Regions from separate parts of the Atlantibacter sp. genome, predicted to be linked through region 2. Evidence: predicted binding sites of a transcription regulator. Region 2 holds the regulator's gene; each other region holds the start of a gene.
The links. Region 2 encodes CRP, which controls carbon source genes, mostly activating them, when cyclic AMP is high. Its sites were predicted from a motif close to ATGTGANNNNNNTCACAT; they were not measured.
Positions count from the first base shown of each region.

Region 1: psiE (phosphate-starvation-inducible protein PsiE) is a predicted target of CRP. The motif match lies at 5,363-5,380, and genes of this name have one in related genera.
Region 3: hpt (hypoxanthine phosphoribosyltransferase) is a predicted target of CRP. The motif match lies at 5,024-5,041, and genes of this name have one in related genera.
Region 4: epd (erythrose-4-phosphate dehydrogenase) is a predicted target of CRP. The motif match lies at 3,603-3,620, and genes of this name have one in related genera.

Region 1 is NZ_DAMBQK010000008.1:21,175-29,131, reverse strand. Features, by position in the region: gene malK (maltose/maltodextrin ABC transporter ATP-binding protein MalK) at 1-726, opposite strand, end outside; gene malE (maltose/maltodextrin ABC transporter substrate-binding protein MalE) at 1,096-2,286, shown strand; gene malF (maltose ABC transporter permease MalF) at 2,358-3,902, shown strand; gene malG (maltose ABC transporter permease MalG) at 3,914-4,804, shown strand; gene psiE (phosphate-starvation-inducible protein PsiE) at 4,898-5,317, opposite strand; gene RT120_RS09495 (YjbH domain-containing protein) at 5,452-7,548, opposite strand; gene RT120_RS09490 (capsule biosynthesis GfcC family protein) at 7,548-7,957, opposite strand, start outside.
Region 2 is NZ_DAMBQK010000007.1:9,739-17,695, forward strand. Features, by position in the region: gene kefG (glutathione-regulated potassium-efflux system ancillary protein KefG) at 1-321, opposite strand, end outside; gene RT120_RS08635 (ABC transporter ATP-binding protein) at 528-2,432, shown strand; gene RT120_RS08640 (hydrolase) at 2,496-3,512, shown strand; gene RT120_RS08645 (YheU family protein) at 3,509-3,727, shown strand; gene RT120_RS08650 (phosphoribulokinase) at 3,837-4,703, shown strand; gene RT120_RS08655 (OsmC family protein) at 4,730-5,134, opposite strand; gene crp (cAMP-activated global transcriptional regulator CRP) at 5,438-6,070, shown strand; gene RT120_RS08665 (YccS/YhfK family putative transporter) at 6,118-7,957, shown strand, end outside.
Region 3 is NZ_DAMBQK010000025.1:56,672-64,628, reverse strand. Features, by position in the region: gene speE (polyamine aminopropyltransferase) at 1-333, opposite strand, end outside; gene RT120_RS18510 (YacC family pilotin-like protein) at 485-832, opposite strand; gene cueO (multicopper oxidase CueO) at 979-2,526, shown strand; gene RT120_RS18500 (glucose/quinate/shikimate family membrane-bound PQQ-dependent dehydrogenase) at 2,576-4,975, opposite strand; gene hpt (hypoxanthine phosphoribosyltransferase) at 5,170-5,706, shown strand; gene can (carbonate dehydratase) at 5,733-6,395, opposite strand; gene RT120_RS18485 (ABC transporter ATP-binding protein) at 6,503-7,429, shown strand; gene RT120_RS18480 (ABC transporter permease) at 7,426-7,957, shown strand, end outside.
Region 4 is NZ_DAMBQK010000004.1:127,145-135,101, forward strand. Features, by position in the region: gene tkt (transketolase) at 1-307, shown strand, start outside; gene RT120_RS06015 (energy-coupling factor ABC transporter ATP-binding protein) at 350-1,033, opposite strand; gene RT120_RS06020 (ABC transporter ATP-binding protein) at 1,027-1,704, opposite strand; gene RT120_RS06025 (energy-coupling factor transporter transmembrane component T) at 1,692-2,399, opposite strand; gene RT120_RS06030 (ECF transporter S component) at 2,400-2,978, opposite strand; gene RT120_RS06035 (DNA-binding protein) at 2,998-3,435, opposite strand; gene epd (erythrose-4-phosphate dehydrogenase) at 3,816-4,835, shown strand; gene pgk (phosphoglycerate kinase) at 4,885-6,048, shown strand; gene fbaA (class II fructose-bisphosphate aldolase) at 6,241-7,317, shown strand; gene mscS (small-conductance mechanosensitive channel MscS) at 7,517-7,957, shown strand, end outside.

The sequences.
Region 1 (7,957 bases), on a different contig from region 2:
TAAGAAATTCATCTTCGGCGAGCCGATAAACCCCGCAACGAAGCGGTCTGCCGGGTAGTGATACAGCTCAAGCGGCTTACCCACCTGGGCGACGCGCCCGGCGTCCAGTACCACGATTTTGTCGGCGAGGGTCATGGCCTCGACCTGGTCGTGGGTGACGTAAATCATGGTGCGCTTCAGGCGCTTATGCAGACGGGAGATTTCGATACGCATCTGCACGCGCAGCGCGGCATCAAGGTTGGAGAGCGGCTCATCAAGCAGAAACACGCGTGGTTCCGCCACCAGGGTACGGCCAATCGCCACGCGCTGGCGCTGGCCGCCGGACAACGCTTTCGGACGGCGATCCAACAGGTGCGCCAGTTGCAACGTCTCCGCAACCTGGTTCACCCGCTGGTTAATGACCTCTTTCTTCGCCCCGGCCAGCTTCAGGCCGAAAGACATGTTTTCAGCCACCGACAGATGCGGATAAAGCGCATAGGACTGAAACACCATGCCCACGCCGCGCTCGGCGGGCGGCACATCGTTAACGCGTTTATCGCCAATCAATAAATCGCCGCTGGTTACTGTTTCCAGCCCGGCAATCATTCGCAGCAATGTCGATTTACCGCAGCCCGATGGTCCGACGAACACCACGAACTCACCTTCAGTGATATCAAGGTTGATATCCTTTGATACCACCACGTCGCCCCAGGCTTTCGTTACATTACGCAGCTGAACGCTTGCCATCCCTTTCTCCCTCAACAACTTTTTGCAATACCGCAGAACGTCTGTATTGCCCGACTATCCGTCATTAGCTGTGTGGATGAATCCTCCACCCCCGCGCTTTTTGATGGGGGAGGAGACGGGAGGATGAGAGAAGCAGGTCTGCCACCGCAGGCGCGGCTCGCCGGGGAAAATCGTGATCGTGGCGTCAAAAAAGCGGGGTTTTTTGTGTGCGCCAGCCCACATAACCCGCGCTTATGCAACGCAGATCACACAAGTCAGCCCAGGGGCGTAGCGTAAAGGAGGATGAGAAGCGCTTGCCAGATGCGCAGACTAAGCAGGGTAAAGCCACTACGTGTATCCACGTGCACATCACCAAAAAGGATGGGACATATGAAACTCAACACTGGCGCACGCATCCTCGCGTTGTCTGCACTGACAACGATGATGTTCTCCGCCTCTGCTCTCGCCAAGATAGAAGAAGGCAAACTGGTAATCTGGATCAACGGTGATAAAGGCTATAACGGCCTTGCCGAAGTGGGTAAGAAGTTCGAAAAAGACACTGGCATTAAAGTGACCGTTGAGCATCCGGATAAACTGGAAGAGAAATATCCGCAGGTTGCAGCCACCGGTGACGGCCCGGATATCATTTTCTGGGCGCATGACCGTTTCGGGGGTTACGCGCAGTCTGGCTTACTGGCTGAGATCACGCCGGACAAAGCCTTCCAGGACAAACTGGTTCCTTTCGCCTGGGACGCGGTGCGTTATGACGGCAAGCTGATCGCGTATCCGGTCGCGGTTGAATCCCTGTCGCTTATCTACAACAAAGATTTAGTCCCTAACCCGCCGAAAACCTGGGAAGAGATCCCGGCATTAGATAAAGAACTCAAGGCCAAAGGTAAGAGCGCCCTGATGTTCAACCTGCAAGAACCGTATTTCACCTGGCCGCTGATCGCGGCAGACGGCGGGTACGCGTTTAAATTCGCTAACGGTAAATATGATGTGAAAGATGTCGGCGTGGACAGCGCAGGCGCGAAAGCGGGCCTGACTTTCCTGGTCGATATGATCAAAAACAAACAGATGAACGCCGATACCGATTACTCCATCGCAGAAGCCGCCTTTAACAAAGGCGAAACCGCCATGACCATCAACGGTCCGTGGGCGTGGACCAACATCGATAAGAGCAAAATCAACTACGGCGTCGCACAGCTGCCGACCTTCAAAGGCAAGCCGTCGAAACCGTTCGTTGGGGTGCTGAGCGCCGGTATCAACGCCGCCAGCCCGAACAAAGAACTGGCGAAAGAGTTCCTGGAAAACTACTTGCTGACTGACGAAGGTCTGGCGGCAGTGAATAAGGATAAACCGCTGGGCGCCGTGGCGCTGAAATCCTACCAGGAGCAGTTGGCGAAAGATCCGCGCATCGCCGCCACCATGGCGAACGCTGAGACAGGCGAAATCATGCCGAACATTCCACAGATGTCCGCCTTCTGGTATGCCGTTCGTACTGCGGTCATCAACGCCGTTAGCGGCCGTCAGACTGTGGATGAAGCGATGAAAGACGCACAGGGCCGTATCGCCAAGTAAGAAGCAATCGCGGGTGGCCCTGCGCCGCCCGCGTTGATTTGCCGATTAAATACGTTGTAAAAGGAAACCCCATGGATGTAGTTAAAAAGAGACCCTGGTGGCAAAGCGATAAGCTGAAGTGGACAGCCGTCGCCCTGCTCGGCCTGATGGTGGGTTATCTTGTGGTATTGATGTATGCCCAGGGGGAATATCTGTTCGCCATCGTGACGCTGATCTTAAGCTCCGTTGGCCTGTACATCTTCGCTAACCGCCGCGCTTACGCATGGCGCTACGTCTACCCTGGCCTCGCCGGCATGGGGCTGTTTGTACTGTTCCCGCTGATCTGCACCATCGCTATCGCGTTTACCAACTACAGCAGCACCAACCAGCTCACGTTCGAGCGCGCGCAGCAGGTGTTAATGGACCGCCAGTACCAGGCGGGGAAAACCTTCAGCTTCGGCCTTTACCCGGATAACGAAAAATGGCGGCTCGCGCTCACCGATGGCGAAAGCGGCAAAAACTACGTCTCCGACGCCTTTACCTTTGGCGGCGAGCAGACCCTGAAACTGAATGAAACCGACGCGCTGCCGAGCGGTGAACGTGCCACGCTGCGCATCATTACCCAAAACCGTCAGGCGCTGACCCAGATCACCGCCGAACTGCCAGATGAAAGCCAACTGGTGATGAGTTCATTACGCCAGTTCTCGGGCACGCGCCCGCTGTACACGCTGGCGAAAGACGGCAAGCTGACCAACAACCAAAGCGGCGCGGTATACGCACCGAATGCCGATGTGGGCTTCTATCAGGCGTTGAACGCCGATGGCAGTTGGGGCAGCGAAAAACTCAGTCCTGGCTACACGGTGACTACCGGCTGGGATAACTTTATGCGCGTCTTTACCGACGAAGGCATTCAGAAACCGTTCTTTGCTATCTTTGTGTGGACGGTGGTGTTCTCGGTGTTGACGGTGGTGCTGACCGTAGCGGTCGGTATGGTGTTGGCCTGCGTAGTGCAGTGGGAAGCGCTGAAAGGCAAAGCGATTTATCGGGTACTGCTGATCCTGCCTTATGCGGTGCCGTCGTTTATCTCGATTCTGATTTTCAAAGGGTTGTTCAATCAGAGCTTCGGTGAAATCAACATGATGCTCAGTGCGGTATTCGGCATCCGCCCCGCCTGGTTTACCGACCCTACCACCGCCCGCGCCATGATTATCATCGTGAACACTTGGCTGGGTTATCCGTACATGATGATCCTGTGCATGGGTCTGCTGAAGGCGATTCCCGACGATCTCTATGAAGCGTCGGCGATGGATGGCGCGACGCCGTTCCAGAATTTCTTTAAAATCACGTTCCCGCTGCTGCTCAAGCCGCTAACGCCGTTAATGATCGCCAGCTTTGCGTTCAACTTTAATAACTTCGTGCTGATCCTGCTGCTAACCAACGGCGGACCGGACCGTCTCGGCACCACCACACCGGCAGGCTATACCGATCTGTTAGTGAGTTACACCTACCGCATCGCCTTTGAAGGCGGCGGCGGTCAGGATTTCGGCCTCGCAGCCGCTATCGCCACGCTGATCTTCCTGCTGGTGGGCGCGCTCGCGATTGTTAACCTCAAAGCCACGCGCATCAAGTTTGATTAAGGAGACGACACATGGCTATGGTTCAACCGAAATCTCAAAAGCTGCGTCTGTTTATCACGCACTTGTTACTGCTGATGTTTATCGCCGCCATTATGTTCCCGCTGTTGATGGTGGTGGCGATCTCGCTGCGCTCGGGCAACTTCGCCACCGGCAGCCTGATCCCGGAGCAAATTTCCTGGGAACACTGGAAGCTGGCGCTGGGCTTTGACGTGGTTCATGCCAACGGCAGCGTCACGCCGCCGCCGTTCCCGGTCCTGCTGTGGCTGTGGAACTCGGTGAAAATCGCCGGCATTACTGCAATCGGCATAGTGGCGCTTTCCACCACTTGCGCCTACGCTTTTGCCCGTATGCGTTTTCCCGGCAAGGCTACCCTGCTGAAAGGTATGCTGATTTTCCAGATGTTCCCGGCGGTACTGTCGCTGGTGGCGCTGTATGCGTTGTTCGATCGCCTCGGCCAGTACATTCCGTTTATCGGCCTGAATACCCACGGCGGGGTGATTTTCGCTTATCTCGGCGGCATTGCGCTGCACGTCTGGACGATCAAAGGCTATTTCGAAACCATCGACGGTTCGCTGGAAGAAGCCGCCGCGCTGGATGGCGCAACGCCGTGGCAGGCGTTCCGCTTAGTGTTGTTGCCGCTGTCGGTGCCGATTCTGGCGGTGGTGTTTATTCTGTCGTTTATCGCCGCCATTACCGAAGTGCCGGTGGCGTCGCTGCTGTTACGTGATGTAAATAGCTACACCCTGGCCGTGGGCATGCAGCAATACCTCAACCCGCAAAACTACCTGTGGGGCGACTTTGCTGCGGCTGCGGTACTTTCCGCTATCCCGATTACCCTGGTGTTCCTGCTGGCCCAGCGCTGGCTGGTCAGTGGGCTGACGGCGGGGGGCGTGAAAGGCTAAGTTTCATCGTTATATGCCACTGTTGTTATCCTCAATTGCCGTTGTGATTTTCCTTATCTGTGACTCCCTTCGGCGGCCTTCGGGCCGCCATTTTTATTCGCGTTTCAGCCGTTTTGAGTTGCACAGCCACAACGTGATCACTAACAGCAGGATCGCGCCGGAATAGATCAGCACATCCATCGGCGATTTATGATCGACGATGATCAACCGCACAATGGCGGTGATGCCGATGTAGATGAAATAGCGCAGCGGGAAGTGGTAGCCAGACTGAAAATACTTCACGATCAGGGCGATGAATTCGAAATAGAGGAAGTAAACCACCAGCCCTTCCACCAGCTCGTATTTGCTGGCCTGAATGGGCGAGAAGAGCACATCGGCCAGATGCAGGGTCTCTTTTCCGAGAAAGATAACCAGGATCAGGCCCAGGCTGAGTAAGCCAAGATTCAGCACCGTTTGCAGGATGGAAGAGACCCATTCCCCGCGCGCGCGTGACGAAGCGGATAGCGTGGACATAACAGCGTCCTCATCTCAGGAGTGAGGAATCGTTATACGTCAGAAATGTGATCCAGATCTAGTTTTATTTGCTTATGTTTTAACCAGCAGCCAGCGCGCCTGCGTATGAAACCCAGGGCGCGCGGCGGCAATAATCAGCGGAAGTTGACGCTGCGATCGCTGGTCATGCTGTAGAGATCGAACTTACGGCCCAGCATCTGCCCGCCGTCGCGGGTGAGCGGTGTCCAGCCGATAGCTGCGCGGCTGCGCGTCGGGCCAGACGAGAACAGATCGAGCGGCACGGACACGTACACGCCTTTGGTGAAGTCCCCTTCCCCGTATTCATCCGGTGAAACGTTAGTGAGGGTAGCATAGCCGCCCACCACCACGCCGCTGTCGAAGCGTTTGGACACTTCCAGCGTACCGCCCTTATCCCCGGCCAGATACTGCCCGACGCTGGCTTTGATTAACACGTCCTGGGCAAACGGCGGCGTCCAGTACGCAGACAGGTGACCGGTTTTCACGCTGTAGTCGGTGAATTTCATCATGTCCTGCGCGCTGCGCCAGTCACGCTGTTTGACGTAGTTGGCGTCCAGGCCGAAGGCCCAGTTGCTGTCCACCGGGCGATACAGCACTTCCGCCCCTGCGCCGCCGTACATGGTTTCCAGATAGCCGCCGTAAACCTGGCCGTAAAAACCGTTGCCGAAATACTGGAAATAGTTGGCTTGCAGGTTGTTCACGTAGACATCGTTTTCTACGTACTCGCGCACGTGGGTACGCACGCGCGGCAGGGACGAATCCTTCGGTGGATTGGTGTAGTTAAATTTGTCGTAGTTGTTGGCGATGTTGGCGAACAGGCTACCGGTGGTCAGCAGATGGTCGGTGACCCACCAGTCGGCGGTGCCCATCACGCCCACCTGGTACATATAAAAACTCTCTGGCCCGCCGATGGACTGATTCAACACCGGGTCGAGGTGGAAACTAAAGCGCGATGGCTCGATATACCAGCCCTGCTCCGGGTTCTCCAACGTTACCGGTTCAATACGTTTTTGCGCCAGCGCGGTTTCCTGGCCTAACGGCTCGCCTTCAAGGTGACGTTGCAGGCTGGCGACGTCGGTTTCAGTGGTGACCTGCGGCATTTTGGCGCGCGTCTCGGTGACGCGGATGGTACGGATGCCGTCGGGCAGATCGTTCATCACGATCCGGTTGGCGCGCGCAATGCCCTCCTGCGAGTCGCGGTATTTCACCTGCTCGCCAGTGACGTACAGCGTATCGCCCTGGGTCTGGATCTGCGGGTCGTTCAACCCGGCGTTGTATTTCAACAGGGTCAACTGGTTGGCCGCCACGCTGTGCTGGATAATCGCTTCCTGCGGCTCCGGCTGGTATTCCGGGCGGCGGTTATCGTTATAGCGTGGTCGCAGGTCGTTGAAATTGGTACGCAGCGTGACGCCGAACATAAAGGTGTTGCCGCGCTCATAGCTCAGGTTAACGTCGGCCCAATCGGTGGCGCGATAAATAGCGCCGACGTTAAACTTGCTCTTCTGTTCAAGCTTACCGGCGAAGTCCTGGGTGTAGTTATTGCCTTCATATTCCAGCTTCAGGCGCAGCGGCTGCCACGGCGTTTGATACTCCACCCCGCCAAACAGCGACGCCGGGCCGTGGAACATCTGGCCTGCATCTACCGAACCGGCTTTGTTATAGCTGTTGTCGCGCACGCAGTATTTATCGCTGTACGAACAGAACGGGTTTTTGACGTTGCCGCTGGTGCCCAGATAGCCCCAGCCTAATCCCAGCGAGAAATCAAACGGCCCCCAGGCTTTATTCGCCACGATGTATTCAGCATCGAACAGCCCGGTCCCGCCGATATCCCGCGCGCCGACGGCAACCTGCGGCATCCAGTAACTCTCTTCCCACAGCCGCAGTTTGAGATCGAAAGCTTTATCTTTGTATGTCTGATCGCCGGAGAACGCCTCGACGCCGCTGTAGCGCCGGGTGCGGGCATCGGTATAGCGCAACGTGGTTTCCAGCCACGGGAACAGTTGCACCGAGGCGGAGTAATAGCGGTACTGATCGTTATCGCGATAGTTGAGGCTCAGTTCGCCTTCGCGCGCCATCCGCGCCGTGGGCGTTTGCATCAGGCCCACGCCGCCGAAATCCGATTGCGACGGGCCAACCGGCGCAGGCCAGGTTTCTGCCTGGCACGTCGACGCCACGGCCAGCGCCACGAGGCTATACAGGTAGCGTTTTTTTATCATTGCGGTATCCGATGCGTCAGGGAATCAACAAGTTGCGCGTTGAGGTTGTCATACGCCGATGAAAACAGCCGCTCCGAAAAGCCGACTAAAATAGCGCTGCCCGGCGCAGGCTCGACGTGGCGTTGGTTCCAGTACGCCACCGGCGCTTTTTGCACCCGTCCGTTCGGGTAAATCACCCAAACCACACTGCGCTCCGCACCGCTGAGCAACGCGGTTTCGTCGAGGTACTCCGCCACGCTTTTGCCCGGCGTGAACGGTTTTTTCCCCGCGCCGCTGACCAGGCCGTACAGCGTGATATGGTCGGGCATCTTCCCGGCCCACAGGGTGTATTCTCCTGCCAGCGGCTTATTGGCAGCGGTCTTTACTCTCAGAGTGTCGGGATCGAGATCGACAAACTGGCGATCGG
Region 2 (7,957 bases):
GCTACGCCAGTACTTTCCCGCAAGCTGATTCCCTCCCGGTCCGCTGGCAAAGCCGCGGCTAAGTACCCGGTCGAGCCACTCTTTAAGCAATGCGGGGCAACTGTAGGTATAAAGCGGGTGTTGAAACACAATGACGTCGTGCGCCAACAGCAGTTCCTGTTCGCGGGGGATATCAATAAAAAAGTCTGGATAGTGTGCATAGAGATCGTGCACGGTAACATTTGCAAGTTGCGAAGCCGGCTTAAGCAGAACCCGGTTAGCCACCGAGTCCTGGGATTCCGGATGGGCATACAGCAGCAACACTTTCGCTGTGTCTGACATCATTCCCCTCCCGGGCGTATTACTTTTCTCTTTCTGACGGGCACGCAACAGCCTGCGCCGCCGATCTTCTTGCCGCGATGGCGCAGCCAGAATGATTTTGTGTATCGTCTTCTTTTTGGGCTACCATTGCGGCCCGGTGCGGCAAATCGCCCACACCTTACATTATCATAATGACAAATTAACATAGTCAGAACATACGGCGCTCTATGATTGTATTCTCCTCGTTGCAAATTCGTCGCGGCACACGCGTACTGCTGGATAACGCGACTGCTACCATCAACCCCGGCCAAAAAGTGGGGCTGGTGGGTAAAAACGGCTGTGGTAAATCCACCCTGCTGTCGCTGTTGAAAAGCGAAATCACCGCCGACGGGGGGAGCTACACCTTTCCGGGCAACTGGCAGCTCGCCTGGGTAAACCAGGAAACCCCTGCCCTCGCCGTCCCGGCCATTGAATACGTGATCGACGGCGATCGCGAATACCGCCAGTTTGAGCGCGAGCTTAACGACGCCAACGTCCGCAATGACGGTCACGCCATCGCCACCGCGCACGGCAAACTCGACGCCATAAATGCCTGGTCGATCCGCGCCCGCGCCGCCAGTCTGTTGCACGGATTAGGCTTCAGTAACGAGCAGCTTGACCGCCCGGTTAGCGATTTCTCCGGCGGCTGGCGGATGCGCCTTAACCTGGCGCAGGCGCTGATCTGCCGTTCCGACCTGCTGCTGCTCGATGAACCCACCAACCACCTGGACCTGGACGCGGTTATCTGGCTGGAAAAATGGCTGAAAAGCTATCAGGGAACGCTGATTTTGATTTCCCACGACCGTGACTTCCTCGATCCGGTGGTGGATAAAATCATTCATATCGAGCAGCAGACGATGTTCGAATACACCGGCAACTACAGCTCGTTCGAGCGCCAGCGCGCCACGCGCCTTGCGCAGCAGCAGTCGATGTATGAAAGCCAGCAGCAGCGCGTGGCGCACCTGCAAAGCTTTATTGACCGTTTTAAAGCCAAAGCCTCCAAAGCGAAGCAGGCCCAGAGCCGCATCAAAATGCTCGAGCGCATGGAGCTGATTTTGCCGGCGCACGTCGACAACCCGTTCCACTTTAGTTTTCGCGCCCCGGAAAGCCTGCCCAACCCGCTGCTGAAAATGGAAATAGTGAGCGCGGGCTATGGCGATAAAACGATTCTCGACTCAATTAAACTCAACCTGGTGCCGGGCTCGCGCATCGGTTTGCTGGGCCGTAACGGCGCGGGTAAATCAACGCTGATCAAACTGCTGGCGGGCGAACTGGCTCCGATGCAGGGCGAAATCGGTCTGGCGAAAGGTATCAAGCTGGGTTACTTCGCCCAGCACCAGTTGGAGTTTTTGCGTGCCGACGAGTCGCCGCTCCAGCACCTGGCGCGTATTGCACCGCGTGAACTGGAACAGCAGCTGCGCGATTACCTCGGCGGATTCGGTTTCCAGGGCGATAAGGTTAGCGAGAATACCGAACGCTTCTCCGGCGGCGAAAAAGCGCGCCTGGTGCTGGCGCTGATCGTCTGGCAGCGCCCTAACCTGCTGCTGCTTGATGAACCGACCAACCACCTCGATCTGGATATGCGCCAGGCATTGACCGATGCGCTGATTGAATTTGAAGGCGCGCTGGTGGTGGTCTCGCACGACCGCCATTTACTGCGTTCTACCACCGATGACCTGTATCTGGTGCATGACGGCAAAGTGGAAGCCTTCGACGGCGATCTGGAAGATTACCAGAAGTGGTTAAGCGACCTGCAAAAGCAGGAAAGCCAGCCGGCAGAAGCCGCAAAAGACAACGCCAACAGCGCCCAATCGCGTAAAGATCAGAAGCGCCGTGAGGCAGAGCTGCGCACCCTGACGCAGCCGCTGCGCAAAGAGATTATGCGTCTCGAAAAGCTGATGGAAAAACTCCAGCAGCAGCTTGCCGATGTGGAAGAACAGCTTGGCGACAGCACGTTATACGATCAAAGCCGTAAGGCCGATTTAACGGACTGCCTGCAACGCCAGGCCAAAACCAAAGGCGACCTGGAAAACTGCGAAATGGAATGGCTGGACGCTCAGGAGCAGTTGGAGCAACTGCTTCAGGAGCCATAATCACCGATGCCCTTCTTCGGCCAGCATCACGGGAAGGGCGAATACTCACGATGAACCTGTGCTATGGCTGAAATTACTCCTGCGGATTTAACCGAGAACGAAGAGACGTCGCGCCATTTTCGGCCTATGCCGGGCGTGCGCAATCCTCATCTGCAAACCATGCTGCCGCGCATCCTGCGGCGGCGGCTCCAGTTCACCCCGGTATGGCAGCGGCTGGATACGCCCGATGGCGATTTTGTCGATCTGGCCTGGAGCGAAGATCCAGAACAGGCGCGCCATAAACCCCGGCTGGTGATTTTCCACGGTCTGGAAGGCAGCCTGAACAGCCCTTACGCCCACGGACTGATCCAGGCGGCGAAAGCCCGCGGCTGGCTGGGGGTGGTAATGCATTTCCGGGGATGCAGCGGTGAACCGAATCGCATGCACCGCATTTACCATTCCGGCGAAACCGAAGACGGCCGCTGGTTTCTGGAGTGGGTCGCGCAACAGTTTGGCGAGCAGCCCACCGCGGCGGTAGGTTTTTCTCTCGGCGGCAATATGCTGGGCTGCATGTTGGCGAAGTATCCACAACTGCCGGTCAACGCGGCGGTGATTGTCTCCGCGCCGTTTGTGCTGGAACATTGCTGCTACCATATGGAAAAAGGCTTTTCCCGGGTCTATCAGCACTACCTGTTGAATTTGCTTAAGGCCAATGCCTCGCGCAAGCTGCTGGCTTATCCGGGTACGCTGCCGGTAGATATAGCCCAGTTGAAAGGGATCCGCCGCCTGCGTGAATTCGACGATTTGATCACCTCAAAAGCCCACGGTTTTGACGACGCCATCGATTATTACCGGCGCTGTAGCGCGATGCCGCTGCTGGCGTCGATTACCCAGCCTACACTTATCATTCATGCGCAGGACGACCCGTTTATGGATAGCCACGTTATCCCAGATATCGCCCAGCTACCGGCCAATATCGAATACCAGTTGACCGAATATGGCGGGCACGTGGGATTCGTAGGCGGTACCGCCCTGCGTCCGAAAATGTGGCTTGAAGCGCGCATTCCCGACTGGCTCACACCTTATCTGGATAAACCATGATTATTCCCTGGCAATCCCTCGACCCGGAAACGCTTGAAAACCTCATTGAAGCTTTTGTCTTGCGGGAAGGCACCGATTATGGTGAACATGAACGCTCGCTCAGCGATAAAGTCTCTCAGGTAAAGCACCAACTGGAACGCGGCGACGCGGTTCTGGTGTGGTCGGAACTGCATGAAACGGTCAACATCATGCCGCGCGATCAGTTTCGGGGGTAAGACCGCTCGCTGAACAATAAAAACCACTGGCGGCAGATCAGACCGCCAGAACTCATTCGCCTTGCACGGGTCTTATTTTCACGTCGCTACCCTAAGGAGTTGTTCCGCTATGTCTGCCCAACATCCGATCATCGCCGTTACCGGCTCCAGCGGGGCCGGGACCACCACCACCAGCCTCGCCTTTCGTAAGATTTTCGCCCAGCTCAACCTGCATGCCGCTGAAGTGGAAGGGGACAGCTTTCATCGCTATACCCGCCCTGAAATGGATATGGCGATCCGCAAAGCGCGCGACGTGGGCAGGCACATCAGCTATTTCGGGCCGGAGGCCAACGACTTTGGCCTGCTGGAACAGACTTTTAATCAGTACGGGCAAACCGGTACCGGGCAATCGCGTAAATATCTGCATACCTATGACGAAGCCGTACCCTGGAACCAGGTACCGGGTACTTTTACCCCCTGGCAACCGTTGCCCGAACCCACGGACGTGCTGTTTTACGAAGGGTTGCATGGCGGCGTGGTGACGCCCCATCATGATGTCGCGCGCCATGTGAATTTGCTGGTGGGCGTGGTGCCGATCGTCAACCTGGAATGGATCCAGAAGCTCATCCGTGACACCAGCGAACGCGGGCACTCCCGTGAAGCGGTGATGGATTCGGTCGTGCGTTCGATGGAAGACTACATCAACTTCATCACGCCGCAGTTCTCGCGTACCCATATTAACTTCCAGCGTGTCCCCACCGTTGATACATCAAACCCGTTTGCCGCGAAGGCAATTCCTTCGCTGGATGAGAGCCTGGTGGTGATTCACTTCAGGAACCTGGAAGGGATCGATTTCCCCTGGCTGCTGGCCATGTTGCAGGGCTCATTCATTTCCCACATCAATACATTAGTGGTGCCAGGCGGGAAAATGGGGTTGGCGATGGAGCTGATCATGCTGCCGCTGGTAAAAAGAATCATGGAAGGGCGAAAAATTTAAGGCGGCAACGCCGCCTTATTAAGCACTTATCCTTCAATCACTTCGTAGGAATGGGTGACGTTCACCGCTTTTTCCAGCATCAAGGCGACTGAACAATATTTCTCTGCCGACAGATCTACCGCACGGGACACCGCCGCGTCTTTTAACGCTTTACCGGTCACGATGAAATGCAGGTTGATGTGGGTAAAGTAGCGCGGCGCTTCTTCACGGCGCTCGGAGGTCAATTTCACCTCGCAGTCGGTGATGTCATGACGTCCTTTCTGAAGGATCGACACCACATCAATGGCGCTGCAACCGCCCGCCGCCATTAATACCATTTCCATCGGGCTGGGCGCTTTGTCACCGGAGTTGCCGTCCATTAAAACCTGGTGTCCTGAGGCGGACTCACCGAGAAAAGTTAACCCTTCTACCCACTTCACTCTTGCCTGCATTTTGGTTACTCCAGTGTTTCAAAATTACTGACAGATTACGCGGCTGTAACAAAACGCGCAACGGATGAGAGCCAGGTCAAGCTGAAACGAGACAATAGGAGACACTCACGTAAAGCTATGCTAAAACAGTCGGATGCTACAGCGATACATTGATGTAATGCATGTGTGCATACGACCACACCTATTACAGGCCACAGGACGTTAAAGGCCCCTTCTCCGGCCAGGAGAAGAGACGATTGCAAAAACCCAGAGGGTTATTATTGTTGCTCTCTGGAGTCAGCTTAAAACAGAGGATAACCGCGCATGGTGCTTGGCAAACCGCAAACAGACCCGACTCTCGAATGGTTCTTGTCTCATTGCCATATTCATAAGTACCCATCGAAGAGCACGCTGATTCACCAGGGTGAAAAGGCGGAAACGTTGTATTACATCGTTAAAGGCTCCGTGGCAGTGCTGATTAAAGATGAAGAGGGCAAGGAAATGATCCTCTCTTATCTGAATCAGGGCGATTTCATCGGCGAACTGGGATTGTTCGAAGAAGGTCAGGAACGCAGTGCCTGGGTTCGCGCCAAAACGGCGTGTGAAGTGGCAGAAATCTCTTATAAAAAATTCCGTCAGCTGATTCAGGTTAACCCTGACATCCTGATGCGTCTGTCTTCGCAGATGGCGCGCCGTCTGCAGGTGACGTCAGAGAAAGTGGGCAACCTCGCCTTCCTTGATGTCACTGGCCGCATCGCACAAACGCTGCTGAATCTGGCCAAACAGCCGGATGCCATGACCCACCCGGATGGTATGCAGATCAAAATTACCCGTCAGGAGATCGGCCAGATCGTCGGCTGCTCCCGCGAAACCGTTGGCCGCATTTTGAAAATGCTTGAAGATCAAAACCTGATCTCCGCCCACGGTAAGACCATTGTGGTTTACGGTACCCGCTAAACCCTGCGAAACGGCGTGGCAACACGCCGTCTCATCCGATCTCACCCATGTGGCGACGCCTGATCTACCACCCCGAAATCAACTACGCACTTCGTCAAACCCTGGTGTTGTGTTTGCCTGTGGCGGTGGGTCTGGTTCTGGGCCATCTGCAACAAGGTCTCCTGTTCTCCCTCGTTCCCGCCTGCTGCAACATCGCTGGCCTGGACACCCCGCACAAGCGCTTCTTTAAACGCCTGGTTATTGGCGGGTCACTGTTCGCGCTCAGCAGCCTGGCGATGCAGTTACTGCTGCTTAACGCCGTGCCGCTGCCACTGGCGCTCTCCGGGCTGGCGCTGATCCTGGGCGTAACGGCGGAAATCAGTCCGCTTCATGCTCGCCTGCTCCCGGCGTCGCTTATTGCAGCGATATTCACACTCAGCCTGGCGGGCTATATGCCGATGTGGGAGCCGCTGCTGCTGTATGCCTTGGGCACGCTGTGGTATGGGCTGTTTAACTGGTTCTGGTTCTGGGTGTGGCGCGAACAGCCGCTGCGCGAAACCCTGAGCCTGCTGTACCGCCAGTTGGCGGAATATTGCGAAGCCAAATACAGCCTGCTGACCCAGCATACCGATCCGCAAAGCGCGTTGCCGCCGCTGCTGGCACGCCAGCAAAAAACCGTCGACTTGATTACCCAGTGTTATCAGCAGCTACATATGCTGTCGACCGGTAAGCATCACGGCTATAAACGCCTGCTGCGCACTTTCCAGATCGCGCTGGATTTGCAGGAGCATATTTCCGTCAGCCTGCATCAGCCCGAAGAGGTGCAGAAACTGGTGCGCGAAAGCCACGCCGAGGCGGTGATCCGCTGGAATGCCCAGACGGTGGCGGCCCGCCTGCGGGAACGCGCCGACGATATCCTGTATCACCGTTACCCGAAGCGCTTTGAAATGGATAAGCAGATTGGCGCGCTGGAAAAAATTGCCCGCCAGCACCCCGATAACCCGGTGGGACAGTTCTGCGAATACCATTTCAGCCGTATCGCCAGAGTGCTGAAATCCCAGCGTCCACTGTATTCGCGCGATCTGATGGAAGATAAGCAGCGCCGCCTGCCCGTGCTGCGCGCGTTGAAAAGCTATCTGTCATTGAAGTCCACCGCCCTGCGCAGTTCCGCCCGTATCGCGGTGATGCTGAGCATTGCCAGCCTGGTGGGTAGCGCCCTGCACCTACCGAAACCCTACTGGATTTTAATGACCGTGATGTTCGTGACCCAGAACGGCTACGGCGCCACGCGGGTGCGTATTCTCCACCGAGCGGGCGGCACCATGGCCGGGCTTATCATCGCCGGGATCACTCTGCACTATCACGTTGCCGATGGCTACACCCTGCTGGCGATGTTGGTCATCACCATCGTGAGCTATCTCATCATCCGCAAAAATTACGGCTGGGCGACTATCGGCTTTACCGTCACGGCGGTGTATAGCCTGCAACTGCTCTCCCTGAGCGGGGAGCAGTATATTCTGCCGAGACTGATTGATACCTTGATTGGCTGCCTGATCGCCTTTGGCGGCATGGTGTGGTTGTGGCCCCAGTGGCAAAGCGGCCTGCTGCGTAAAAACGCTCACGATGCGCTGGAGGCAGACCAGAAAGCGATACGCTTGATCCTCAGTGACGACCCGCAACCTACGCCGCTGGCCTGGCAGCGCATGCTGGTCAACCAGGCGCATAACGCGTTGTACAATTCGCTGAACCAGGCGATGCAGGAACCGGGATTCAATACCCGCTATCTGGAAGAGATGAAGCTGTGGGTGACCCACAGCCAGTTTATCGTCGAGCATATTAATGCGATGACCACTATGGCGCGGGAACACACCATGCTGACGCGTGACCTGGCGCAGCGCTATTTGCAGT
Region 3 (7,957 bases), on a different contig from region 2:
CGCGTCGATTTCCACCATAGTGATGGTTTCGACGTTTTTATGGCGCGTGACTTCGCGCAGCATCGCGCCGTCGCCGCCGCCGATGATCAGCACATGCTTTGCGTTGCCGTGGGCCAGCAGCGGTACGTGGGTCATCATTTCGTGATAGATAAACTCATCACGCTCGGTGGTTTGTACGACGCCGTCCAGCGCCATGATGCGGCCAAATGCGCGGTTCTCGAAAATGATCAGATCCTGGTGATCGGTCTTTTCGTGATACAGCACATTATCAACGGCAAAGTATTGTCCAAACTGGTCGTGCAGCGTTTCCTGCCACACTTTTGCTTCGGCCATTGGCAGAGACCTCTTTCGTTAACACTCGTGGAAAAATGGCGCAACATGATAGCTAACATCTTACCCTGATGCACGGTCAATATTTCATCAACGAAAGGCGGGAAAGTCACGAGCCTGAACGCAGTAAAGAGTCAGGCTGGCTGGGAAGGAATTATTTAACGTAGGCGAGCAGGCTGAGTGAATCGCGGGCCAGGGCTTTACATTTTTTTGCGGTGGGAATGGCGATGCCGCTGAGATCGCGGTAGCTGTCTTCGCCGAGCGCCTTCATATTAAAGCTGTCGTAGTTGCTCAGGTCCCACTGGTTTTGCTGGGCGAAAAACACCAATGCGCGTCGAATCTGGCCGTTGGGCAAGTTTTGGTAGCCGCAATCATTCTTCAAAAATACAAAAACCGCCGTAAGATCAGCCATATCTTCGGCTTCAGACTCACTTAGTGCAAAACTACTGGCGGAGAATCCGAGCAACCCACCGAGTAACACAAACCTGACCCACTTCATCATCGCGCCTGGAACTCCTCTCTGAAGAGTGAAAGTTAGCACAAATCCACATTTCACGACGATCTTTATTATTATTCCGCTGGCTTGACCTTCCGCTTAGGGGAGGGTTTATGCTCAAAATTACGCCTGCGAACTATAAGGAAATCGACATGCATCGCCGCGACTTTTTAAAATACTCCGCTGTGCTGGGTGCAGCGAGCGCGTTACCGCTGTGGAGCCGTTTCGCGCTGGCCGCCGAACACCCCGCTTTACCTATTCCCAATCTGTTATCCGCCGATGCAGAGAGCCGCATCCGCCTGATGATCCAGGCGGGCCAGACGCTGTTTAACGGCAAAGCGGCGACCACCTGGGGTTACAACGGTAACTTACTTGGCCCGGCGATCCAGTTGCGGCAAGGGAAAGCCGTGACCGTTAATATTCACAACACCCTGGCGGAAGAAACCACGCTACACTGGCATGGTCTGGAAATTCCCGGCGAGGTGGATGGCGGCCCGCAGGGTGTGATTAAACCCGGTGAAACCCGCACCGTCTCCTTTACGCCGCAGCAGCGCGCCGCCACCTGCTGGTTCCACCCGCACCAGCATGGCAAAACCGGGCATCAAGTGGCGATGGGATTGGCTGGGCTTGTGTTGATTGAAGATAACGACAGCCGCCTGCTGCGCCTGCCTCAGCAGTGGGGCATTGATGACGTCCCGCTGATTATCCAGGACAAACGCTTCGGGGCCGACGGCCAGATCGATTATCAACTGGATATGATGAGTGCCGCCGTCGGTTGGTTTGGCGACACGCTGCTGTGTAACGGCGCGGCGTATCCGCAACATGCCGCGCCGCGCGGCTGGCTGCGGCTGCGTTTGCTCAACGGCTGTAATGCCCGTTCGCTGAATATCGCCACTAGCGATGGCCGCCCGCTATACGTCGTCGGCAGCGACGGCGGCCTGCTGGCCGAGCCGGTAAAAGTCACCGAATTGCCGATGATCATGGGCGAGCGCTTTGAAGTGCTGGTAGAAAACCGCGACAACACGCCATTCGATATCGTGACGCTGCCGGTGAAGCAGATCGGCATGACCGTCGCGCCGTTTGATCAACCGGTGCCGGTGGTGCGCATTCAGCCGCTGGTGGTGACCGCGTCCGGTGAGCTGCCAGACAAGCTGGTCGATATGCCTGCGATACCGGATAGCGCTAACGCCAAAGAGCGCTGGCTACAGCTAATGATGGACCCGATGCTCGACATGATGGGTATGCAGGCACTGGAACAAAAATACGGTAAACAGGCGCTGGCTGGCATGGGCATGCACCACGGTATGGGCCACGGTAATATGAATCATGGGGGTATGGGCCATCAGAATATGGACTTCCACCACGCCAACAAAATTAACGGGCTGGCGTTTGATATGTCTAAACCGGCATTTGCTGTCGAGCGTGGGCAGTACGAGCGCTGGACCATTTCCGGGGAGGGCGACATGATGATGCACCCGTTCCACATCCACGGCACCCAGTTCCGCATCCTGACCGAAAACGGCAAACCGCCAGCGGCCCATCGTGCAGGCTGGAAAGATACCGTCTGGGTGGAAGGCGCGCGTAGCGAGGTGTTGGTGCGTTTCGATCATCCCGCCCCGGCGGAGCAGGCCTACATGGCCCACTGCCATCTGCTGGAACATGAAGATACCGGCATGATGCTGGGCTTCACCGTTGCGTAAAATAAAAAGGCCGCGAATCATTCGCGGCCTTGTTCTTTAACGTTGAGAGTTACTTCGCGTCATCCGGCAACGCGAAGGCAACAATGTAATCACCCATCTTCGTGCCGAACGAACCGTGGCCCCCGGCGGAAATCACCACGTACTGCTTACCGTTAACCTCATAGGTCATCGGCGTGGCTTGTCCACCGGCTGGCAGACGGCCTTCCCACAGTTTTTCACCGTTAGTCATGTTGTAAGCGCGCAGATAGTTATCTGCGGTTGCGCCAACAAACAGCACGTTACCGGCGGTGGAAATCGGCCCGCCGAGCATCGGCATCCCGAGGTTAAACGGCAGCGGGAATGGCAGTGAGAACGGTAGGCTGTCGCGCGGCGTCCCGATACGTTTTTTCCACACCACTTCGTTGGTCTTCAGATCCAGCGCGGAGATGTAACCCCAGGCAGGTTGCTTACACGGCAGACCAAACGGCGACAGGAACGGGTTCAGGGTCACGCCGAATGGCACGCCGTACTGCGGCTGAATACCGGTTTCCTGGCCGCTTGCGGCATGCGGCGGATCGGACGGCTCCATCGGGTTATCCGGGCCGCGCGGCATCAGTTTCGACACGAACGGCAGCGCAATCGGGTTAGCAATCGCCACCTGACGGCTCTGATCGACGGAAATACCGCCCCATTCAAACATCCCCAGGTTACCCGGGAACACCAGCGTACCTTGCTCAGATGGCGGGGTGAAAATCCCTTCGTAGCGCAGTTGATGGAACATCACGCGGCACACCAACTGGTCGAACATGGTCGCGCCCCACATATCCGCGCCGCTCAGATCTTTAGTCGGACGGAAGCTCAGCTCAGAGAACGGCTGAGTCGGGGAGAGGCGGTCACCTTTCGCCGGGCCTTGCGGGACCGGTTTTTCCGGCGCAGGCACCACCAGTTTGCCGTCACGGCGGTCCAGCACGAAGATGTTACCGGTTTTCGCCGGCGCGTAGATCACCGGAACTAGGTTGCCATTCTTATCAGTGATATCCGCCAGCGTCGGCTGGGAAGGCATATCCATATCCCACAGATCGTGGTGAACGGTTTGATAAGACCAGGCCAGCTTACCGGTGGATGCGTTCAGCGCCACAATCGAGCTGGCGTAACGCTCCTGATCTTCGGTGCGGTTACCACCCCAGATATCCGGCGTGGAAACGCCCATTGGCAGATAGACCAGGTCCAGTTGCGCATCGTAGGCGGCAGGCGCCCAGGAATTCGGGGAGTTCAGCGTGAAGTGATGCTCATCCGACGGGATAGCATTCGGGTCTTTGGCACCCGGATCGAACGCCCATACCAGATCGCCGGTATTCACATCGAAACCACGAATAACGCCAGACGGCTCGCGAGTCGAGTAGTTATCGGTCACCGCGCCGGCAATCACGATAATTTTATCGGTCACAATCGGCGGCGACGTCGGCTCATACATGCCCGGCGTGGTCACCGGCTGGTTGGTTTGCAGATTGAGAATGCCTTTGTTGGCAAAGGATTCGCACAGCTTACCGTTGTCGGCATTAATGGCGAACAGGCGGCCATCGTTCACCGGCAGGATGATACGACGCGGACAGTCTGCCACCACGTCCGGGCTGACGGTATCGGCGCGCGCTTCATGATAAGACACGCCACGGCAGGTCACATGCTGGAACGACGGATTGGCGTTCAGCTGTGGATCGAAATGCCATTTTTCTTTACCGGTCGCCGCATCCAGCGCGAACAGACGCTGGTGCGCGCTGCACAGGTACAGCGTGTCGCCCACTTTAATCGGCGTAACCTCGTTGGTGATTTCGCCCGGGTCGGTCGGCAATTTCACATCACGGGTCTGGAAGGTCCAGGCTTCTTTCAACTCATGAACGTTATCCGCGTTAATTTGTTTAAGCGGAGAGAAGCGTTGCCCTTCCTGGTTACGACCATAGGCAGGCCAGTCGCCGTCCGGGATCGCCGGAGCCGCAGTGGTGGCTGCCGCCGCATCGGTTTTCAGCGTGCCATTGATCTCTTGCGGATCGTTAAAAATGGCCCATCCGAGAATACCGGCGGTGATAATCAGCGTCACCATCATTGAGGGGAGAGCAGGGCGCGATATCACCGGCAGTTTTCGCCAGACAAACGGCAGGATCAGCCAGATGCCGAAGAATACCAGGATGTCGCAACGTGGGGTCAATGCCCAGAAGTCGAAGCCGACTTCCCAGATTGACCACAGCATGGTGGCAAGCAGTAGCGCCGCGTACAGCCATAGCGCCGATTGTTTACCGCGCCACAGCAGCCAGGCAACGCCCAGCATTACCAGGCCCGCTATCGGGTAGTACCAGGAACCGCCTAATGTGACTAACCACACCCCGCCAATCAGTAAATACAGCCCGCACAATGCTGCGAACAGGGCTGTTAACACCACGATTAGTGATGATTGTTTATGTTTTGTTTCCGCCATAATCACACTCTTAATTTTTTAGTAGCAAGTAATTATAGTTATTAACATGTGTGATCTTAATCACAAAAAGAGCTTTTTTTCAGAATAGGTCCCGACGCGCTAATTACTGTTATACTGCCTGCCTTACGAATTAGTGTTGGCGGAAAACGCGTCGGCATTTAATGATTTAGCTTTTAAATCATATGGTTAGTGATATGAAACATACTGTTGAAGTGATGATCTCCGAAGCGGAGATTAAAGCGCGTATTGTTGAACTGGGGCGTCAGATTACCGAACACTACCGCGACAGCGGAAGTGAGATGGTACTGGTGGGTCTGCTGCGCGGTTCGTTTATGTTTATGGCCGATTTGTGCCGTGAAGTGCAGGTCGGGCATGAAGTCGATTTTATGACCGCATCGAGCTACGGCAGCGGCATGTCCTCTACCCGCGATGTGAAAATCTTAAAAGATCTGGATGAAGATATTCGCGGCAAAGACGTATTGATCGTGGAAGACATTATCGACTCCGGGAACACCCTGTCGAAAGTGCGCGAGATCTTAAGCCTGCGTGAGCCGAAATCACTGGCGATCTGTACGCTGCTGGATAAGCCGTCGCGTCGTGAAGTGGATGTGAAAGTGGAGTTTATCGGCTTCTCCATCCCCGATGAATTCGTGGTGGGGTACGGCATCGATTATGCCCAGCGCTATCGCCACCTGCCATACATTGGCAAAGTCGTTCTGCTGGACGAATAAACAAAGGGGCCGCGGCCCCTTTGGTGTTATTTATGGCTGGTGTGCGTCTGCGTTAAGTTGCAGATGCCGTTGCGATAACGCTGCTCCAGCGTTTCACGGCTGGTAGCGGTCACGTCCAGATCGCGCAGCAGGCCATCATGAATACCGTAAGCCCAACCGTGGATAGTGACTTTCTGTCCGCGTTTCCACGCAGATTGCATGATGGTGGAGTGCCCAAGGTTGTACACTTGTTCCATCACGTTCAGTTCACACAGCGTATCCAGACGGCGTTCCTGAGGGATTTCGCCCAACAGAGAGCTGTGTTTGAACCAGATATCGCGGATGTGCAACAGCCAGTTGTTGATCAGGCCCAATTCAGGATTTTCAACCGCTGCCTGTACGCCGCCGCAGCCGTAGTGCCCACAAATAATAATGTGTTCAACTTCAAGCACATCCACCGCATACTGAACCACTGACAGGCAGTTGAGATCGGTATGGATCACCAGGTTGGCGACGTTACGGTGAACAAACAGTTCGCCCGGCTCAAGGCCGGTTAACCGTTCGGCGGGAACGCGGCTATCAGAGCAGCCGATCCACAGAAAGCGCGGCTTTTGCGCTTGAGAAAGGCGTTCAAAAAAACCAGGATCTTCGTTCACCAGCATTTTGGACCAGTGAGCGTTATTGCTGATGAGTGTATCGATGTCTTTCATTTAGGTTAACAACCTGTAACCGTGGGATTGCGTTAATGTAATATAAGGCAACTCAATTATTTTTTAAACACCATAACTTTTGTGCGATACAAGGTAACTGTATATCCATGACAATTGCATTGGAACTGGAAGGATTAAAAAAAACCTATCCCGGCGGCGTGAAAGCCTTACGTGGCATTGACTTACAGGTAGAGGCGGGGGATTTCTACGCACTGCTTGGCCCGAACGGCGCTGGTAAATCTACCACCATAGGGATAGTGAGCTCGCTGGTGAACAAGACCTCGGGCCGCGTGAGGGTGTTTGGTTATGACCTCGAAAAAGACGTGGTCAACGCCAAACGCCAGCTGGGCCTGGTGCCACAGGAATTCAACTTCAACCCGTTCGAAACGGTGCAGCAGATTGTGGTTAACCAGGCGGGTTACTACGGCGTTGAGCGCAAAGAGGCCATTGAGCGCAGCGAAAAGTACCTCAACCAGCTCGATCTGTGGGAAAAACGCAATGAACGTGCGCGGATGTTGTCCGGCGGGATGAAGCGCCGTTTGATGATTGCCCGCGCGTTGATGCATGAGCCGAAACTGCTGATCCTCGACGAACCTACCGCCGGGGTGGATATCGAACTGCGCCGGTCGATGTGGGGGTTTCTCAAGGATCTCAACGACAAAGGCACCACCATTATCCTCACTACCCACTACCTGGAAGAAGCGGAGATGCTGTGCCGCAATATCGGCATTATCCAGCGCGGTGAACTGGTGGAAAACACCTCGATGAAATCACTGCTGTCCAAGCTGAAATCAGAAACGTTTATCCTCGATTTAGCACCGAAAAGCCCGCTGCCGAAGCTGGAAGGCTACCAGTACCGCCTGGTGGATACCTCAACGCTGGAGGTGGAAGTGCTGCGCGAGCAGGGCATCAACAGCGTCTTTAACCAACTGACCGCACAGGGCATTCAGATCCTGAGTATGCGTAATAAAGCCAACCGCCTGGAGGAACTGTTCGTAACTCTGGTGAATGAAAAGCAAGGAGACCACGCATGATGCAGCTGTATTGGGTGGCGCTGAAAAGTATCTGGACCAAAGAGATCCACCGTTTTATGCGCATCTGGATCCAGACGCTGGTTCCGCCCGTCATCACCATGACGCTCTATTTTATTATCTTCGGCAACCTGATCGGCTCGCGCATCGGCGAAATGCATGGCTTTACCTATATGCAGTTTATCGTCCCCGGGCTGATCATGATGGCGGTGATCACCAACGCCTACGCCAACGTGGCGTCATCGTTTTTTAGCGCCAAATTCCAGCGCAACATCGAAGAGTTGCTGGTGGCACCGGTGCCGACCCATGTGATCATTATTGGTTACGTCGGCGGCGGCGTGGCGCGCGGTTTGTGCGTTGGTATTCTGGTGACCGCTATCTCGCTGTTTTTCGTGCCGTTTCAGGTGCATTCGTGGCTGTTTGTCGGTGTAACGCTGCTGTTTACCGCCATATTGTTCTCGCTGGCGGGGCTGCTGAATGCCGTTTTCGCCACTACGTTTGACGACATCAGCCTGATCCCGACCTTTGTAC
Region 4 (7,957 bases), on a different contig from region 2:
ACTGGCTGTAGCGGCATGGGATCAACTGTCAGCGGAAGGCGTGAAGGCGCGCGTGGTTTCCATGCCGTCTACCGACGCGTTCGAGAAGCAGGATGCGGCGTACCGTGAATCTGTGCTCCCGAAAGCGGTTGCTGCGCGTGTGGCGGTTGAAGCGGGTATCGCTGACTACTGGTACAAATACGTCGGCCTGAACGGCGCCGTTGTCGGCATGACCACCTTCGGTGAGTCTGCTCCGGCAGAGCAGCTGTTTGAAGAGTTCGGCTTCACCGTGGAAAACGTGGTGAAACAGGCGAAAGCGATTCTGTAATTCGCCAGAGTAAAATATGAGGGCCGCTGATGCGGCCCTTTTTTATGCGTTAACCAGAAGCTGTTCCGGCGAGCCGTCCTGGCTGATTCGCCCCTCGCTGAGCCGGACCACGCGCGGAAAGTGGCGGCGTGCGAAATCGTAATCATGGCTGATGGCGACGATGGTATCACCGCGCCGTTTACAGCCCGTGAGCCAGCGCTCGAAAATGGCCAGCCAATACGCGTCAAAATCCCGGCTCGGTTCATCCAGTAAAATCAGCGGCGGCGCCATGGCTTCCAGACTGGCAACCGCCACCATCCGGCGTTGCGCCACATGCAAATCCAGCGGGTGCGCCTGCGCGATTTTCTCCAGCCCGCATAGCGCCAGGGCCGCTTCGGTACGCTGGCGTATTTCCGCTTCAGGCCGTTTCTGCAATCGTAAGCCAAACGCCACTTCGGTATAAACCTGGCTGTGGAGGATCTGGTGTTCCGCTTCCTGAAACAGTACGCCGATAAGCCGGGCGCGTTGCCGGGCTTTCAGTGTCGCCAGCGATTCGCCCTGCACGTGGATCTCGCCCTGAGTCGGTTGAAGTAACCCAGCCATCAGACGCAGCAACGTTGATTTGCCTGCGCCGTTATCGCCGATCAGCGCGACGCTTTCTTGTGGCGCAACCGCTAACGATAGCGCGTTGAGGCAGGATTGCGCTGTTTTCGACCACGAAAAATCAATCTGGTTTATCTTCAACATAACGGCGTGAGCTCTCCTGCCTTCAGTTGCCAGGATGCCTGGCAATAATCGAGAAACGGCTGGCGGTTGCGCTCAAACAGCACGATCAGCGCCTGCCGCTGCTGGGCCCATGCGGCAAGCACCGTTAATATCCGCCGGGTCGCCTGCGGTGTTAAGCGACTGAAGGCTTCATCCAGCAGCAGCAGGCGGGGCCGCATCGCCAGCGCGCTGGCGATCACCACGCGCTGGGATTCGCCGCCCGACAAGGTTGCAGGATGCCGATGGCGCAGCGCCTGGCAGTCGGTCAGCGTCAACGCCTCATCGATGCGTTGCAGGATCTCCTGTTCCGTCAGACAGAGGTTTTCCGGTCCGAAAGCCACTTCTTCCTCCACGCTAAAGGTACAGCCGGAAAGTTGCAGGGCAGGGGATTGCTGCACCAGTTGCACGGTTGGCGATTGCTCGACTAAAGATTGTAGGCCGATGGGCTGACCGAGCAACTGGCCTTTGCCGCTGATTTCACCGGGCAGAAAATCGGGATACCACCCGGCAAGCAGTTGGGCGAGGGTGCTTTTTCCGCTGCCGTTGCCGCCGAAGATCGCCACCACTCCCGGCAGCGAATAGTGGAAATTGAGTCTGCCCGAGGGCTGTGTTGCATGGCGCGGGCAATAGCAAAAATCGTCTAGCGTAACCATAGCCAGGCTCCCGTTTGCGCAAACATCAAAGCAATAAGCCCGTAGCGCGCAATGCGTTGAAGGGCGCTGTCCGCAGGAGCCCAGAGCGTAGTGCGGCGTGGATGCAGGCGAAACCCACGCATATCCAGCGCCGCGCCGCGTACCGCTAAATCATTCAACGCATTATGGGTCAGCGGAACGATCAGCGCCGGAATGGCACGCAAGCGCTGATGCCAGCGGCCATCAAGCGGCACACCGCGCGCCCGTTGTGCTTCGTTGATGCTGGTAAGCTGGCGCTTAAGTTGTTCCACTACCAGCAGTGGCCCGGCAAAGACATAGGCGATGCCCGGCGGCAGGCGGCTTGCGAACAGGGCGCGGGTAAACTGGCGGGCCGGAACAAATCCCATCCACAGTTGTGAGGTGGAGACTATCGCCAGAATGCGCAACCACAGCGTGGTGGCGTCTGCCCAACGTTGGGCATCGCGCGGCTGGCCGCTGATCCACTCGGCTAGCCAACCGCCGTGAACAAGCCATAAGCCCGCACCCAGCGAAAACATCAGCCAGGCGACGTATCGCGCCCTGGGGCGCGTCGCCTTAAACATCAGCAATGAGACAAACGCCGTGGCGCTATAAATAGTCAGAACCAGGCCAGCGGGAAGCAGGAGCGTGGCGCAAGCGGCCCACGCCCACAGCGTTAATGAGGTAAACGGGTGCATTTACCGCACAGCCGACATGGTCGGGAAGTGGCGGGTTGTGCGCAGAGGAAGCTGGCGCAGCAGGATCCAGACGATCACCGCCGTCAGGATTTTATCCACCAGGTTGGCACCCAGCACCGTCACAGCAACAGACTCCACCAGGTTCTGGCCCATCGAGTGCATCCAGGCGACGAACAGATCAGCGCCGCTGCCGGTCACGCCCGCAAACAACGCGGTACGCAAAGGAACCGCCACCACGGTCACGGCGAGGGTGATGATCACGCCGCTGACGATCACTTTCGGCAGGGTGCGGAACCAGCCTGCTTTCGCCAGCCATCCGGCCACCAGGCCAATCACCATCGCCACCGGCGCGAAAGCTGCGGCGATGGGGTCGGTAAGCAGGCCCCAGATCAGGTTAGTGATAAGCCCGGTCAGCATGCCGATTAACGGGCCGAGCAGCACGGCGCTGATCAGCGTGCCGATGGAATCGAGGAAAATAGGCAATTTCAGCATGCTGATTAATTGCCCGCCGATCATGTTGATGGCGATGGCGATAACGATAAGTGCCAGCGTTTGACTGGAAAATTGGCGCTGAGCCATAAAATGACCTCTTGTTAGATTAGTAACGGGGATGGACGACCAGTTCTTCGTAACTGGAAATTTCACAGGGTTGGCGGCTAAAGGTCAGCGCCGTTAGCTCGCCGATAATAATTTCCAGCGTAGTGCGAACGGTGCAGCCAGGCATCATATGGCCGCCGAGCATCGCGCCTTGTGGATCGGAAATAGAAAGATGTAAATGCTCGCCGGTAAGTTCCAGCGTCCCGCTCAGGGATATTACCTCCCAGGTGCCGCGCAGCTGGGTGGTTTCTTCCCGCCCCGCATAACGCAGCGCGACATCGGTCATACTGCCGGTACACCCGGCAATCCAGGCGGCGTGCAGTTGATGGTGTTGAATAAATGCGCGTAACTGGCTTAGTACCTCGTCGCCGGGAAGCAGACGTAACGCGTAAAAGCGCGCCCCGGAAGCGGGTGAAGATGTAAGAGATGTTTTTGACATGGATTCGGGTTACTCCGAGACTCGGACGTGAGGCTGATAATATAAGGACGCAAGAAATGAATTGCTGATATAAATCAGGAAACGGGAGCCAGAACAAACAATAGATCCAGCAATGCTTAGCGATAATTCTGCGATTGGAATAATTTGCTGGTCGGATTTGCAGGAAAGTGTGATGCAGATCAGATATCAGTTTTTGTTCACGCCTGATGAATATCTTTTATTCCGCGTTTCGCTTATCCTAGCTGAAGCGTTTCAGTTTGTATTTCGCTCGACAAATAAACGGTTGGCATGGGTTTATGGTCGGCAAGCATTCCCCTGGTGACGTCGCTGCATTACCCTGTCAGCCACTTCTCTCACCTGGAATGCCTTGCAGGGGATATATGACATTACGCATTGCGGTAAACGGGTTCGGGCGCATTGGGCGCAACGTGGTTCGCGCGTTATACGAATCCGGGCGTCGTGCGGAAATCACACTGGTGGCCATCAACGAGTTAGCCGATGCCGAGGGCATGGCGCACTTGTTAAAATACGACACCACGCACGGACGCTTTTCCTGGGATGTTCGCCAGGAATGTGAACAACTCTGGATTGGTGATGATGTGGTCCGGCTTCTTCATCACCGTGAGCTTCAGGATTTGCCCTGGCGTGAGCTGGGTATTGATGTGGTGCTGGACTGCACCGGGGTTTACGGATCGCGCGCCGATGGCGAAGCCCATCTGGCGGCGGGGGCGAAAAAAGTGCTTTTCTCCCACCCCGGAGGTAATGATTTAGACGCCACGGTGGTGTACGGCGTCAACCATGACGCGTTGCTGGCGGAGCATCGTATTGTCTCCAACGCCTCATGCACCACCAACTGTATTATCCCGGTGATCAAGCTGCTCGATGAAGCTTTTGATATTGATTCCGGGACCGTGACGACGATCCACTCGGCCATGAACGATCAACAAGTTATCGATTCCTGGCATTCAGATTTGCGTCGTACGCGGGCGGCCAGCCAGTCGATTATTCCGGTGGATACCCGGCTGGCGGCGGGGATTACGCGTATTTTCCCCAAATTTAACGACCGTTTTGAGGCCATTGCCGTTCGTGTGCCGACGATTAACGTCACTGCCATTGATTTAAGCGTGACGGTGAACAAAGCGGTTAAAGCCTGTGAAGTCAACGGGTTGCTGCAAAAAGCGGCGCGAGAGACATTTCGTGGTATAGTTGACTATACGGAGTTACCGTTGGTCTCAAGTGATTTTAACCACGATCCGCACAGCGCTATTATTGATGGCACTCAAACGCGGGTTAGCGGTTCGCATCTGATCAAAACGCTGGTCTGGTGTGATAATGAATGGGGCTTTGCTAACCGAATGCTCGACACGACGTTAGCGATGGCCGCTCAAGGTTTCCGGTAAGGTGCAATTTGTGCCTGCAAAACTTTAAGAATCAACGAGAGGATTCACCATGTCTGTAATTAAGATGACCGATCTGGATCTGGCAGGTAAACGCGTACTGATCCGTGCCGATCTGAACGTGCCGGTTAAAGAAGGTAAAGTGACTTCTGATGCCCGTATCCGCGCATCGCTGCCGACCATCGAAATGGCCCTGAAACAAGGCGCGAAAGTGATGGTAACCTCTCACCTGGGTCGCCCGACCGAAGGTGAATACAACGAAGAATTCTCTCTGCTGCCCGTTGTTAACTACCTGAAAGACAAACTCTCCAACCCGGTCCGTCTGGCTAAAGACTACCTGGACGGCGTAGACGTGGCTGAAGGCGAGTTAGTGGTTCTGGAAAACGTTCGCTTTAACAAAGGCGAGAAGAAAGACGACGAAACGCTGGCGAAAAAATACGCTGCGCTGTGCGACGTGTTTGTGATGGACGCATTCGGTACTGCGCACCGCGCGCAGGCGTCTACCCACGGTGTGGGCAAATTTGCCGATGTGGCTTGCGCAGGCCCGCTGCTGGCAGACGAACTGGAAGCGCTGGGTAAAGCCCTGAAAGAGCCGGCTCGCCCGATGGTGGCTATCGTTGGCGGTTCTAAAGTTTCTACCAAACTGACCGTACTGGATTCACTGTCTAAAATCGCCGATCAGCTGATCGTCGGCGGCGGCATCGCTAACACCTTTGTGGCTGCCCAGGGGCACAATGTGGGTAAATCCCTGTACGAAGCGGATCTGGTAGATGAAGCTAAACGCCTGCTGAGCACCTGCGATATTCCGGTTCCGACCGATGTTCGCGTAGCAACTGAGTTCTCTGAGACCGCTGAAGCGACCCTGAAATCTGTTGCTGACGTGAAAGATGGCGAACAGATCCTGGATATCGGCGACGTTTCCGCACAGAAACTGGCTGAAATCCTGAAAAATGCCAAAACCATTCTGTGGAACGGCCCGGTTGGCGTGTTCGAATTCCCTAACTTCCGTAAAGGTACCGAAATCGTGGCTAACGCCATCGCAGACAGCGAAGCGTTCTCCATCGCAGGCGGCGGCGACACGCTGGCAGCCATCGATCTGTTCGGTATTTCCGACAAAATTTCCTACATCTCTACTGGCGGCGGCGCATTCCTTGAGTTCGTGGAAGGCAAAGTGCTTCCAGCCGTAGCTATGCTCGAAGAGCGTGCTAAGAAGTAAGCGTTGAACAGGCGGGGAAACCCGCCTGATTTTCAAATAACTTTTCTACCCAATGGATTTTAGGTCGCAGGAAGGCGGCAAAACGATGCGCTGATTTGAAGCTACGGTTTCGGATGCGCCGGTTTAGCCATCACGCCAGCGGCGCGAATGACAACGGGTAAAAGATGGTCGACGATACAGGACAACCTAAACATGTCTAAAATTTTTGATTTCGTAAAACCGGGCGTAGTCACGGGTGATGACGTACAGAAAATCTTCCAGGTGGCTAAAGAGAATAACTTTGCTCTGCCAGCGGTTAACTGTGTAGGCACCGATTCCATCAACGCAGTGCTCGAAACCGCTGCAAAAGTTAAAGCTCCGGTCATTGTTCAGTTCTCTAACGGCGGCGCTGCGTTTATCGCGGGCAAAGGCCTGAAAGCAGAAGGCCAACAGGCTGCGATTCTTGGCGCGATCTCTGGCGCGCATCACGTGCATCAGATGGCTGAACACTACGGTGTGCCGGTGATCCTGCACACTGACCACTGCGCGAAGAAACTGCTGCCGTGGATCGACGGTCTGCTGGACGCGGGTGAGAAACACTTCGCAGCCACCGGCAAACCGCTGTTCTCTTCTCACATGATCGACCTGTCTGAAGAGTCTCTGGAAGAGAACATCGAGATCTGCTCTAAATACCTGGAGCGCATGTCCAAAATGGGCATGACCCTGGAAATCGAACTGGGTTGCACCGGTGGTGAAGAGGACGGCGTGGACAACAGCCACATGGACGCTTCTGCACTGTACACCCAGCCGGAAGACGTGGATTACGCGTACACCAAACTGAACGCTATCAGCCCGCGCTTCACCATCGCAGCTTCTTTCGGTAACGTTCACGGCGTTTACAAGCCGGGTAACGTAAAACTGACCCCGACTATCCTGCGCGATTCTCAGGACTATGTGTCCAAAAAACACAACCTGCCGCACAACAGCCTGAACTTCGTGTTCCACGGCGGTTCCGGTTCTTCTGCTCAGGAAATCAAAGATTCCGTCAGCTATGGCGTGATCAAAATGAACATCGATACCGACACCCAATGGGCGACCTGGGAAGGTATTCTGAACTATTACAAAGCTAACGAAGCGTATCTGCAAGGTCAGTTGGGCAACCCGAAAGGCGAAGACCAGCCGAACAAGAAATACTACGATCCGCGCGTATGGCTGCGTTCTGCCCAGACTTCTATGATCACCCGTCTGGAGCAGGCTTTCAAAGAACTGAACGCGGTTGACGTTCTGTAATTTGCAGCGCTAACGCCTGTCTATAAAACCCGCCTTGTGCGGGTTTTTTCTTAATTTCTCCCGCTAAACCCGCTTCGGTATGCTATTTCTGTGAGCAACTTGGCACACTTCCCTGTTTTTGTTTACCCTTTATAAACCGTGATTCAAAGCCCAGCGGGGCAGTGAAGACCCTAATTAGCGATAGCAAAAGGAACCGTGAATGGAAGATTTGAATGTTGTCGACAGCATCAACGGTGCTGGCGACTGGCTGGTGACCAACCAGGCGCTGCTGTTGAGTTATTTAGTTAATATCGTTGCGGCCATCGCGATTATTATCGTGGGTATGATTGTGGCGCGCGCGATTTCCAATACCGTCAACAAGCTGATGCTGGCGCGCCATATTGATGCCACCGTGGCGGATTTCCTGTCCGCGCTGGTGCGTTACGGCATTATCGCGTTTACGCTGATTGCCGCGCTGGGGCGCGTGGGCGTGCAGACGGCCTCGGTGATCGCCGTGCTGGGTGCTGCGGGTTTAGCCGTGGGCCTGGCGTTGCAGGGGTCGCTGTCGAACCTGGCGGCGGGTGTGCTGTTGGTCACCTTCCGTCCGTTCCGCGCCGGGGAATATGTCGATCTCGGTGGGATTGCAGGCACCGTGCAGCAC